3 regions of the Vogesella lacus genome follow, and region 1 is predicted to be linked to each of the others. Evidence: predicted binding sites of a transcription regulator. Region 1 holds the regulator's gene; each other region holds the start of a gene.
What was found. The regulator FNR, encoded in region 1, switches genes on or off when oxygen is low (the NO sensors DNR and NnrR bind a similar motif). The targets are predictions, from matches to a motif close to TTGATNNNNATCAA.
Positions count from the first base shown of each region.

Region 2: the regulator FNR is predicted to act here: its motif matches at 2,405-2,418, upstream of ACZ9W6_RS00900 (universal stress protein).
Region 3: the regulator FNR is predicted to act here: its motif matches at 2,668-2,681, upstream of ACZ9W6_RS14685 (GbsR/MarR family transcriptional regulator).

Region 1 is NZ_CEETQT010000005.1:142,722-146,918, forward strand. Features, by position in the region: gene ACZ9W6_RS08210 (alanine/glycine:cation symporter family protein) at 1-401, shown strand, start outside; gene hemN (oxygen-independent coproporphyrinogen III oxidase) at 479-1,885, opposite strand; gene fnr (fumarate/nitrate reduction transcriptional regulator Fnr) at 2,000-2,740, shown strand; gene ACZ9W6_RS08225 (ABC transporter ATP-binding protein) at 2,823-4,197, opposite strand, start outside.
Region 2 is NZ_CEETQT010000001.1:191,780-195,976, reverse strand. Features, by position in the region: gene ACZ9W6_RS00920 (tyrosine recombinase XerC) at 1-629, opposite strand, end outside; gene ACZ9W6_RS00915 (AAA family ATPase) at 626-1,459, opposite strand; gene ACZ9W6_RS00910 (hypothetical protein) at 1,515-1,931, opposite strand; gene ACZ9W6_RS00905 (acyl-CoA thioesterase) at 1,935-2,372, opposite strand; gene ACZ9W6_RS00900 (universal stress protein) at 2,486-2,935, shown strand; gene ACZ9W6_RS00895 (response regulator) at 3,153-4,197, shown strand, end outside.
Region 3 is NZ_CEETQT010000011.1:66,219-70,415, reverse strand. Features, by position in the region: gene ACZ9W6_RS14695 (cytochrome d ubiquinol oxidase subunit II) at 1-735, opposite strand, end outside; gene ACZ9W6_RS14690 (cytochrome ubiquinol oxidase subunit I) at 732-2,063, opposite strand; gene ACZ9W6_RS14685 (GbsR/MarR family transcriptional regulator) at 2,066-2,632, opposite strand; gene ACZ9W6_RS14680 (sensor domain-containing diguanylate cyclase) at 2,802-4,197, shown strand, end outside.

The sequences.
Region 1 (4,197 bases):
CGCTGAGCATGACACTGGGCGACTGGGGTGGCCACTTCCTGGCGATCGCGCTGTTCCTGTTCTGCTTCAGCTCCATCATCGGTAACTATGCCTACGCCGAAGGTAACGTCGAGTTCATCAAAAACAACAAGAGCGTGATGTTCGTGTTCCGTCTGCTGGTACTGGCCATGGTGATGTTTGGCGCCATCGGCAGCCTGCCGCTGGTATGGGACATGGCCGACCTGTCGATGGGCATCATGGCCGTCATCAACCTGATTGCCATCGTCCTGCTGTCGCGCTACGTATTTGTGCTGCTGAAGGATTACCAGCAACAGCGCAATCAGGGCATTAGCGAACCGGTATTCGACATCAAGCAATATCCGGAACTGCAAAGCAAGGTGCATCAGGACGTGTGGAAGTAATTCCCGCCCCTGCGGCCAACCTTGCTGCCAAATAAAAAACCCGCCTCACGGCGGGTTTTTTATTTGATGTCAGGCAATCAGATGGTTTGCGAATAACGCGCCTTGGTCTCGCGTTCGCGCAGATGTCGGTCAAACACCATGGCGATATTGCGGATCAGGAAGCGCCCTTTCGGTGCCACCATCAGGAAGTCACCATCAAAAGTCAGCAGCCCCATCTTCTGGAACTCGCGAATCTTCGGTAACTCGTCAGCAAAGTAATCGGCAAAGTTGATGGCGAAGGTTTGCTCGATCGCCTCAACCGACAGCGAGAAGCGGCACATCAGGCCCTGGATCACGCTGCGGCGCAGGATATCGTCCTGACTCAGCGTCATGCCACGCATCACCGGCAAACGACCGGCATCCAACGCGGCATAATAAGCATCGAGTTCTTTCTCGTTCTGGCTGTAGCAAGGGCCGACCTTGCCAATCGACGACACACCAAGGCCGATCATATCGCAATCGGCATGGGTGGAATAACCCTGGAAATTGCGCTGCAAACGGCCCTGCTGCAAGGCGCGGGTCAGCTCGTCATCGGGCTTGGCAAAGTGATCCATGCCGATAAAGACATAGCCGGCATCGGTCAGCTGCTGTACCGAGTTTTGCAGGATATCGAGCTTGGTCGCCGGGCTAGGCAGTTCGTCTTCATTGATACGACGCTGCGGCATGAACACGGTCGGCAGATGCGCATAGTTGTACAGTGCGATGCGATCCGGTGACATGCTGATCACCCGATTGATGGTGTTTTCCAGCGAATGCGCACTCTGGCGCGGCAGGCCGTAAATCAGGTCCACACTTACCGATTTGAAACCGGCCTCACGCGCAGCATCAATCACCACGCGTGTTTCTTCCTCGCTCTGGATGCGGTTCACCGCCTCTTGCACCGCCGGGTCGAAATCCTGGATGCCGACGCTCATGCGGTTGAAACCCAGCTGCCCCAGATGCAGCACCGTATCGCGGCCAACCTTGCGCGGGTCGATCTCGATCGAGAACTCGCCCTCGGGCAGCAAATCGAAATGCTGGCGGATGATGCCCATCACGCGCTCGAGCTGCTCGTCCGACAGGAAAGTCGGGGTACCACCACCAAAGTGCAGCTGGATGACTTTCTCGCGCCCCCCCAGTTTTTGCGCGGTCAGCGCGATTTCCTTTTCCAGATAGTCCAGATACTGGTCGGCGCGCTGCTTGTCCTTGGTGATGATCTTGTTACAGCCGCAGTAATAACAAATGGTGTTACAGAACGGCACGTGCACATACAGCGACAGCTCCCTATGGTTTGCCCCGATAGCGCGCTGTGCCAGCCAGTGTTCATAATCCTGGACACCAAACCCGCCATGAAAACGGTCGGCTGTCGGATACGAGGTATAGCGCGGCCCCGAGCCGGCCAGCGACTCGATCAACGCCCGGTCGAAATCACATTGTGTCGGCACAAATGCCAATTGCGGTGTCATCATCATTTTTTGTTTGGAAATCTGGTGGGGGACTGGTAAATTTGCGCAATTCACGCTTGTTGCGCCTTGATGCGTGTCAAGCAAGCTCACCTGCCTGTGGAAAAAGACTGTCGTATGACTGATCAAAACTCGCCCTTGCATACCCTGAAGGTCTCCTGCTCCAACTGCAGCTTGCGCGAACTGTGCCTGCCTGTTGGCCTCAACCGTGACGAACTGGCGCAGCTGGATGCCGTTATCCGCCAGAGCCGTCGTATCAAGCGTGGCGAATATCTGTTCCGCAGCGGCGAGGGCTTCCGCTCGCTGTATGCCGTGCGTACCGGCTATTTCAAGACCGCGGTATCCAGCCAGGATGGCCGCGAACAGGTAACCGGCTTCCATATGTCGGGCGAACTGATGGGCCTGGACGGCATTTCGGCCAATACCCACGGCTGTGACGCGATTGCGCTGGAAGACAGCGAAGTGTGCGAGCTGCCATTCAACCGTATGGAAACCCTCGGTCGCGAGATCCCCAGCCTGCAGCACCATTTCTTCCGCCTGATGAGCCGCGAGATCGTGCGCGACCAGTCGGTAATGCTGCTGTTGGGCAATATGAAGGCTGAAGAGCGCCTCGCCGCCTTCCTGCTGAATCTGTCGCAGCGCCTGCAAAGCCGTGGCTTTGCGGCCAACGATTTCATCCTGCGCATGAGCCGCGAGGAAATCGGCAGCTTCCTCGGCCTGAAACTGGAAACCGTCAGCCGTACGCTGTCCAAGTTCCAGCAGCAAGGCTGGATCAAGGTCGATCACAAGCATATCCAGCTGATCCAGCCCGCCGAGCTCAAGGCACTGGTTGCCGGCTGCTCGCAAGCGACTTCCTGACCCCGTCGCCAGCACATAAAAAACGCCACCCCTCGGTGGCGTTTTTTTATTGCCCGGCCAATACAAGGTTGGCCGCAAATGCTCAGACGACATCCAGCTCGTCCGCCACGCGGCTTTCGATCTGCTGCAGCTGATACAGGCGCTGGTAGATGCCGCCGTCGATAGCCATCAGCGCCTCGTGATTGCCCTGCTCGGCAATATGGCCGTGATTGAGCACCACGATGGTGTCGGCATCGCGAATCGTCGACAGGCGATGGGCAATCGCGATCATCGTCACCTTGCCGTGCAAGCGATCCAGCGCCTCTTGCACCAGCTGCTCGGTCTCGCTGTCGATGTGCGAGGTTGCCTCGTCCAGCAGCAGGATGCGCGGCTGGCCGGCCAGCGCCCGCGCAATCGCGATCAGCTGCTTCTGCCCGACCGACAGCCGGGTACCGCCCTCGCCCATATCGGTGTCGTAGCCCTGCTCCAGCGACAGGATCAGCTCGTGCACACCCGCCGCCCGTGCGGCGGTCTCGATAGCCTGTTGCGACAGACCGCGGCCCATATCGATATTGTCACGCGCGCTGGCGGCCAACAGGAAGGGATCTTGCGGCACCAGGCCAACACCGGCGCGGAAGGTGTCATCGGCAATGCTGGCCAAGAGATGGCCATCAATGCGCACCTCGCCGTGCTGCGCCTGATAAAAGCGCAGCAACAACGACATCAGCGTCGATTTGCCGCTGCCGGTGTGGCCAACGATGCCGACAAAGCTGCCGGCCGGAATCGCCAGATCAATACCGTGCAATACCGGGCGTTCGGCCGCATAGCCAAAACGGATGCCGCTGAAGCTCACCGCGCCGTGGCTGATCTCGCCCGCCCCCGCACCCTGGCTGGCACGCGACTCCTGCAGCAGTACATTAACGCGCGAGGCGGCGACCACCGCCTGCTGCAGCTGTGAGAACTGCATGGTGATCTGGATCAGCGGCTCGACCACACGGGCGATATAGCTGACAAAGGCATACAACACGCCGATCTCGATACCGCTGACCGCCTTGCTGCCGAAGGCGTAGATCACCGCCACCAGCAGCAGCACATTCAGCAAGTCCAGCGCCGGGCGCAGCAACCAGGCGTTGGCACGCAGCTCGGCCATGCGCGCGTGGTAGAGCTGGCTGCCGGTTTCGGCAAAACGGTCGCCAAAACGTTGTTCGGCCCCGGCCGCCTGCAATACCACCATACCGGCAATCGACTCGGCCACCTGGGCATTGATGTCGCTGCGCAGCTGCCGTGCACGCGCCACCGACGGCGCGCTCCAGCGCTGGTACAGCCAGACAATCACGAATACCGCCGGCAGCAGCAACAGCACCACCGAGGCCAATTGCCAGTTCAGCCAGAACATCGCCGCCAGCGCACCGCACACCACGATGACGCTATCGAGCATCACGAACAGCACCTGAACATACAGCTGCTTCACCGCCTCG
Region 2 (4,197 bases), on a different contig from region 1:
CTGACAAACAAGGCTTCACAGCCAGCCTGCTGACGGATGGCCAACCACGCACGAATTGCCGCTACGGCTTTGCGGCCAACGGGAAGGATGCGCTCACGGCTACCTTTGCCTTTTACCTGGACCAGACATTCGTCAAGATCGATATCTTTGACATCGAGTGCCGTTGTTTCGCTCAGGCGCAGGCCGGACGAATACATCAGTTCGAACATTGCCTTGTCACGCAAGGCCAGTTTGCTGTCATCCTCGTGTTCGAGTAGCTGGATGGCGGAATCGACACTCAGCGCCTTCGGCAGGCGTTGCGGGCTTTTGGGAGGGCGCAGGCCGGCACATGGGTTGCCGTTGACTATCTTTTCATCATGCAGCCAGCTAAAAAACTTGCGCCAGGATGAGAGCATTCTGGCAAGCGACCTGGGCGAAATGCCGCGATGTCTGAGTTGAGCCATGGCGCGTTGTGCAGCCAGGGTCGTCAGCTGCGTCGGACTTGCCAGTAGAGTCAACTCGGCCAGGTGTTTTAAGTCCCTGAGATAGGCTTTCTGGGTATGAGGACTTCTGGCGCCAAGTTGTAGCTGGACTTCGAAGCGGGCAATCAGAGCGTCCCAGCCGCAGGACTCATGTTGCTCCTGAATCATCGTTGCGCCAGCATGCGGAACAGACGTTTGAGTGCAGACATATCCTGTTCACTCTTGATCAGTGCGCCTGCATGGGGCAGGGCTTGCTCATTGTTGCTGATTGCGGTGTTGCCATCAGCAATCAGCAGTTTTATCCAGTCGAGCAGTTCTGACGTCGATGGCTTTTTCTTGAGGTCGTGCATGCCACGGATTTGCATGAACTGGCTCAATGCCTTGCTCACCAGTTGCTCATGCAGATCAGGGAAGTGGGCGTGGATGATCTGGCGCAGCGTATCCTCATCCGGAAAGCTGATGAAGTGGAAGAAGCAGCGACGCAGGAATGCATCCGGCAACTCTTTTTCATTATTCGAGGTGATGATAATGATCGGGCGCTCAATTGCCTTGATGACTTCCCCGGTTTCGTGAACATGGAACTCCATCTGGTCAAGTTCGCGTAGCAGATCATTAGGGAACTCGATGTCGGCCTTGTCGATCTCGTCGATCAACAGTACCGGGGCTGAGGTGCTCTCGAATGCTTGCCAGAGTTTGCCTTTGAGCAGGTAGTTCCGGATATCGTGTACTTTGACATCGCCAAGTTGGGAATCACGCAAGCGCGATACTGCGTCGTATTCATACAGGCCGTGCTGTGCCTTGGTGGTGGATTTGATCGGCCAGACGATCAGTTCCTTGCCCAGTTTTTTGGCTACCATTTCGGCCAGCATGGTCTTGCCGGTACCCGGTTCGCCCTTCAGCAGCAAGGGGCGTTGCAGGGTCATGGCGGCTTTGACTGCCATCAGAAGTTCAGGTGTGGCGATATAGCCGTCGTGGCTGTTAAGTTCAATATTCTTCATTGTGTGCTATGCAAAACGGCCACCGCTGGTGGCCGTAATTGAGGGTGCAAACTGCTTACTGGCGGACGAATTCGTTCTCGATGTCGTCAAGTGTGATTTTCCAGTGCAGCATCATGTGCCGTAACAGAAGCATCTCTGGCTCACTGATCATGGCGTCTGATTTGCAGATATCCAATGCGAGGGCGCAACAAAGCAGTTTCTTTTTTCGGTCGGTAATGATGTCCAGTACTTCATTGATGCGTTGGGCTGACAGCAGATGAATGGTGCCTTCGCCATCCGCATCATCGGTGAGGTCATCGCAGTATTTGATCAGGACATCAATAAAAGCTTTTCTGGGTAGCCCGATGATTTCATAAACATGCAGGCTTTCAAGCGTTTCGATTTCCCGAGGATCCATATTCCCGTCTGTAATCATGAACATGGCGAGAATGCGGGCAATCGCTTCGGGGCTGTTGATGTGGTAATTCTCCATTTTTTACTCCCCTTGAACTGTATTGCATCGTTCTATGAACTGGCCCGGTATCGGGCAAGCCTGGCGTCTGGCATAGTCAAAAAACACTACACCTGTTTTGATGCGTAGTATGGGGCTATTGTCTCTCATGCGTGTGGCTTGGTAAACAAGTTCGCATGCGACACGCGAGAAGTTTGTAACACCGAGCTCAATCCTGAGTCGATCCGCATGAAAGGCTTCGGCCTGATAGATGATCGCGGCATCTGCAATGATGATGCCGGCACCGTAAACATCAGACTCTGAGCAGCCCAATTGTGCAAGGAATCTGATTCTTGCCTCATGGGCAAGCCTCAGCGCACTATCGTTACCCATGTGGCCGGCGTAGTTGATGTGTGAAACATCAACAGTGATTTCAGTGCTGAAAATGGATCGGGTAAGGGGCGGAATTTCGACTCTGGCCATGATTGTGCCTTGTTTTGCGGAGCGTAGGGCTGTTGGTGCTTGTCAAATAACTTGCTTTGAATAAAGCTATCATAAAGGCAAGAGAGTGATTCATCGCACATGAGGGGGTAATTATGTACCAGCGTATTTTTGTACCTGTAGATGATAGTGAGACATCTGCTCTGGCGTTGAATGAAGCGTGTCGTTTGGCTGCGGAAGTCGGCGCAACGGTGAGATTAGTTCATGTGGTTGATCTGGCCCAGTTTGGCTGGGGTGGTGCGGAGTTTCTTGATGCGGCCGAATTGCAAGATTCTATCAAGCAGGCTGGCGAGCAGGTGCTGGGGCAAGCCAAGCAAAAAGCCGAGGTGCTGGGTGTAAATCCTCAGGGGGCCGTGCTTGAGAGCTGGGGCGATCGTTTGGCCAGTGTCATCATTGATGATGCAAACAAGTGGGGGGCTGACCTTATAGTAATGGGAACACATGGTCTGGGTGGCTTGATGCACTTGCTGCTGGGTAGTGTGGCGGAGGGCGTGCTCAAAATGGCGGATGTTCCTGTATTGCTGGTGCGCCATCCAGGGGAGTAACTTGATTGAACCGTTCAAAGCGCCATGTGGCTTTCTCATGGCGCTTTTTGTTTATATATTGCATATGCTGAGCATAACTTTTGACCTGTTTTTCTGGACTGCCAGATGTGCTGCGCTTTAAAGCGTTAGTGAATTCTGCGGTGGGTAAGTTGTAATTTTGAGTTATATTTATAACAAGCAAAACTTAGCAAATTAGAACAGGTTCAGGACGCCATCAATGTTTGATCCATCGACATCCGTATTGATCATCGAGGATTCGCATACAGTCAGGCAATCGCTGAGGACAATGTTGGGTAATGTCGGTATTACTCGCTCGGAGACTGCGGTAAATGCGGCTGACGGTTTGCAGCGAATTCGCAAGAAGGTCTTTGACATTGTCTTGTGTGACTACAATCTCGGCGAAGGAATGAATGGGCAAGAGTTGCTCGAGTTGTTGCGTCGGGAGGGTGGGTATCCGCTGACGTCTGTCTGGATCATGATCACCGGTGAGCGGAAGTACGAACGCGTTGTCGCCGCTGCCGAAGTTGCTCCTGATGATTACATTCTCAAACCTTTCTCTAGCCAGACGCTCCTCGATCGCCTTGAGCTTTCTCATAAGCGAAAATTGTTTCTTAAGCCGGCACATCTGAAATTGGGTGTAGGGGACGTCGCGGGTGCCATTACGGTACTCAGACAGCTGGAGACTGTGGCAGAAAACAATGTCCAGCTGATGGATGTGCTGCGTTTGATGGCGGAGACTTACCTGGCGAGTGATCAGTTTCGCGATGCTCGCGCCGTTTACGAAAAAATACTGTCAATGCGGGCGATTCCATGGGCAAAGATGGGTATGGTGCGGATTCTGCGTGAGCAGGATGAAGTGTCGCAAAGTACTGATCTGCTTAATGAAATCATTTCTGAGGCGCCGAGCTACACCGATGCCTATGATGCCTTGGCGCACAATCTTAGCCATTGTGGCCAGTTTGCCGAGGCTTTATCGATACTGGAGAAGGCGGTTGCTCTTTCGCCGCGAAATTTTCTGCGCTTGTGCAGTTGTGGCGAGGTGGCGCTGAGTGTCGGCGACCCGGCCAAAGCGGCGGCTTATCTTGAGAAAGCCGTGCTGATAGGCCGAAACAATAGCGCATTCGGTCCTGGCGTTATGGTCGATCTGTTGCAGGCTTACAGTGAGAGCGAGCAACTGGACAAGATGGATCGGCTGTCCAAGGAGCTGGCCGGCATGCTGAAGTCCGATTCGGATCAGTTCCTCTCGCTGACCTGTCGGGCTC
Region 3 (4,197 bases), on a different contig from region 1:
CCTTGGCAGGCTCACCGCCAGAAAGATCAACAGCGCGGCTGTCATCAAAGGCAGTGGCAGCAAGAGCAGAAAGTCCGGCAGCACAAACCACTTGGCGGCGATATGCGCACTGGTCAGCGGCGTCATCAGCGACACCAGCACCACGGCCATGCCGGTGCCGTACAGGGCCAGTTGCGCCCAACGCAGCGCGCGCTTCTGTAATTCGCCCTCGCACTTCATCACCAGCCAGCCTGCACCCAGCAAGACATAGGCCGAGGTCAGGCCCAGCCCGGTCAGCAGGGCAAACGCCCAGGCTGCCGTGCCGGGCGCGAAGCCGGCCAGATAACGGCCCAGCATCACGCCCTGGGCAAACGAGGCCAGCAGCGAGCCGGCAGCGAAGGCCAGATTCCATGCCGGCTGGTGATGCGCCTTGGCCTTCACCCGAAAGTCAAAGGCCACGCCACGCAGGATCAAGCCCAGCAACATCAGCGCTACCGGCAGATAAAGCTCGCCAAGAATGATGCCGTGCGCCAGCGGAAAGGCCACCAGCAACAGGCCGACACCGAGCACCAGCCAGGTTTCGTTGGCATCCCAGAACGGCCCGATACTGGCAATCATGCGGTCACGCTCGCTATCCGTCCCCAGCGGCAACAGCACGCCCACGCCAAGGTCGTAACCATCCAGCACTACATACACCAGCAGCGAAATCGCCATCAGCCCGGCAAAGATCACCGGCAACCAGAATTCGGCATTCATGCTGCAACTCCTTCAAGGTTGGCCGCATCACCTGCCTTGCGCGCCAGATAGAACACCACCGAGACATAGCTGGCCAGCAGGAAGGCATACAGCGCCAGATACATCAGCAAGGTCGACAGAATCATGCCGCCCGGCACGCTGGAGGCCGCATCGGCCGTGCGCAGGATGCCCTGCACCAACCACGGCTGGCGACCGATTTCGGTCACATACCAGCCGGCAACGGTGGCCACCCAGCCGGAAAATGTCATGCCCACCAGCAAGCGCGCAGACCAGGTCGACAGCTCGCCACCCTTGCGCAGCTGCCAGGCGGCCAGCCAGCTGGCCAGCAACATCAGCACGCCGACGCCGACCATCACGCGAAAGCTCCAGAACACCTTGGCCACCGGCGGGTGATCACCATTAAAGCTGCTGATACCGCGAATCTCGCCGTGCGGATCGTGGGTGATGATCAGGCTCGCCAGCTTGGGAATGCCGACTGCGAAACGGTTGGATTGCGTCGCCTCGTCAGGCAGGGCAAACAGCAGCAAGGGCGCGCCACGTTCGGTATGCCAGACGCCTTCCATGGCGGCCAACTTGGCTGGCTGATGCTTGAAGGTATTCAGGCCATGCATGTCACCGGCCAGAATCTGCAGCGGAATCAGCACGGCGGCCAAGGTGACGCCGGTCTTCAGCGCATGCCGCACCGCCGGCACGCCATCGCCACGCAAGCAGCGATAAGCCGATACACCCGCCACCAGAAAGGCAGCCGTCAGGCCGGAGGCCAGCAACATATGCGTCAGCCGGTAAGGCATGGACGGATTGAAGATCACCGCCAGCCAGTCCACCACATGCACCTTGCCGTTGATCACCTCGACACCGGCCGGCGTCTGCATCCACGAGTTCAGCACCAGAATCCAGAATGCCGACATGGTCGTGCCAAAGGCCACCAGAAAAGTCGCGATGGTATGGGTGCGGTTGGACACCCGCGAGCGGCCAAACAGCATGATGCCGAGGAAGGTGGCCTCAAGGAAAAACGCCGTCAGCACCTCGTAAGCCAGCAAGGGGCCGGCGACATTGCCGACCTTCTGCATATAGCCCGGCCAGTTGGTGCCGAACTGGAAACTCATGGTGATGCCGGACACCACGCCCAGGGCAAAGGTCAGCGCAAAGATCTTCACCCAGAAACCATACGCCGCCATCCATGCCTCATCGCCAGTGCGGTTGAAGCGGCTCTTGAAGTAGAGCAGCACCCAGCCCATGGCGATGCTGATGGTCGGAAACAGGATATGAAAGGTTATGTTGGCCGCAAACTGGATGCGCGCCAGTACCACCGGATCGAACGCATCCATGGCTAACTCTCCCGCTCGTCACGCGAACCCAGCCGGCCAAGACTCTGGGTGAACTGCAACACCTTGCCGACCTGGCTGCCCAGCTTCATCAGTTTTTCCAGCGTCTCGACATCCATATCGCGGATATCGGCAAACCACTTGGTTACCAGCTCGATCAACTGATACATCTCGTTCATCCGCGCCTGGGCATGACGCTCGGCCTCGCTATCCGGATTGGCCATGATGGCACCGCGCAGCATGGTCAGCGTCGGCTCGACCTCACGCTTTTGCCGCTCCTCGGCCAGAGTCTTGAAGATGGCCCAGACGTCTTCCGGCGTGGAAAAGTACTCGCGACGATCATTCGGAAAATGCTGCAGCTTCACCAAGCGCCAGGCCTGCAGCTCTTTCAGCGCCATGCTGGTATTGGAACGCGAACAGCCGATGGCCTCGACGATATCGTCGGCATTCAAGGGTTTGTCCGAGACATACAGCAGGGCGTAAATCTGCCCGACGGTGCGGTTGATGCCCCAGTGGCTGCCCATTTCACCGAAGTGCAGCACAAAGGACTGGATGAGTGGCGGGAGATTCATGACGACCTTTCCAGTTTTCAGTAATTTCTGAAAGTTTGATATGAATCATATTTACCGAAGGCAAAGTTTGTCAAATATCAACATCACTTCACGCCCGCACTGTCATACCGTTTTGCAAGTCGGCACAATCAGTCAGATACTGGGAAAAGCCCTCAAAGCAAGAAAAGTCATGGACATGAGCAAGGCGTTAAGCGGTAATTTGCTGGCGGATACAGCAGGGCATTGTGGCAATGCCTATCTGCAGCAACTCGTGCAGCAGCTGCACAAATATCTGGCCGATGCCCAGATCTGGCTTGCCGTGCGTGTTGACGACAACGAACAGGCCTTGCGGGTCACTCACAGCAGTCATCCGATGGCAGACAGCTATGCCTGCCATGACACCCCTTGCGAACGGGTCAGGCAAGCATGCGAGCCGGTCTTGCTCGAGGATGCCCGCCACCCGCTGCAACTTGCGCAAAGCCCCTGCCACTATCTGGGCCTGCCGCTGCTGGATCAGCAGTCTACCTATCTCGGCCATCTCGCCATCCTCTATCAGTCCGGCCCGACACCCATGCAACAGCTTGTCCATGCCTTGCAGCCATTTCTGCAACGCGCCGCAGCCGAGTTGCAGGCCCAGAGCACTACGCTGAGTGACAGTCGCCAGGTGCAATGGCATCGCATCAATACCGAGGTATTGCGCCACCATATGCGCGATGGCGACCTGCCCGAAACCTGGCAGCTGATGATAGACAAGCTGCAACAGCTGATGCCGGAGTGGATGTGCACGCTGCTCCTGCTCGACGAGCAAGGCTGCATGCAGCCACGCTATGGCCCAGCCCTGCCCGAGGCTTATCACCAGCTGATTCGCGGCATGATGCCCGGAGAAACGGTAGGCTGCTGTGGTGCCGCCATCTGGGGCAAACAGCGCGTGATTGCCGAGGACATCTCCAGTCATCCCAACTGGGCAGCCTATCTGCCGCTGATCAGCCAGTTCAATCTGGGCAGCTGCTGGTCCGAACCTATCATCGACAGCAAGGGCAAGGTCCATGGCAGCTTTGCCGTGTATCACAATCACCCGGCCCATCCCGATCATCAGGCCATCAGCCTGCTGGAAGACTGCGCCCAGCTGCTGGCACTGCTGCTGGAAAACGATGCCGTCCACCGCCAGCTGGAAAGCCGCAGCCAGTGGTATCGCGCCATCATGCAAAATGCCGCCGACGGGCTATCCATCATCGACCTGAACGGCCGCTTCCTCGAAGTCAGCGAAAGCCTGTGCCAGATGCTGGCTTACAGCGAGGACGAGCTGCTGCAGATGCATCTGTGGCAGGTGGTGCCCGGCACCACACCCGAGAGCATGTGCCAGCGCCTGGCAGCCACCAGCGAAGAAGGCGAAACCTTCGAAAGCGTCAATCGCACCAAGCGCGGCGAACTGATTGATGTCGAAGTCAGCGCCCGTCGCCTGATCCTGGACGGCCAGCCCGTCATCTGGGGTTCTGCCCGTGATATCAACCAGCGCAAGACCCTGCAGCGCATTCTGGAGCGACAGGCCACGGTCGACTCGCTGACCGGCCTGCTCAACCGTCAGA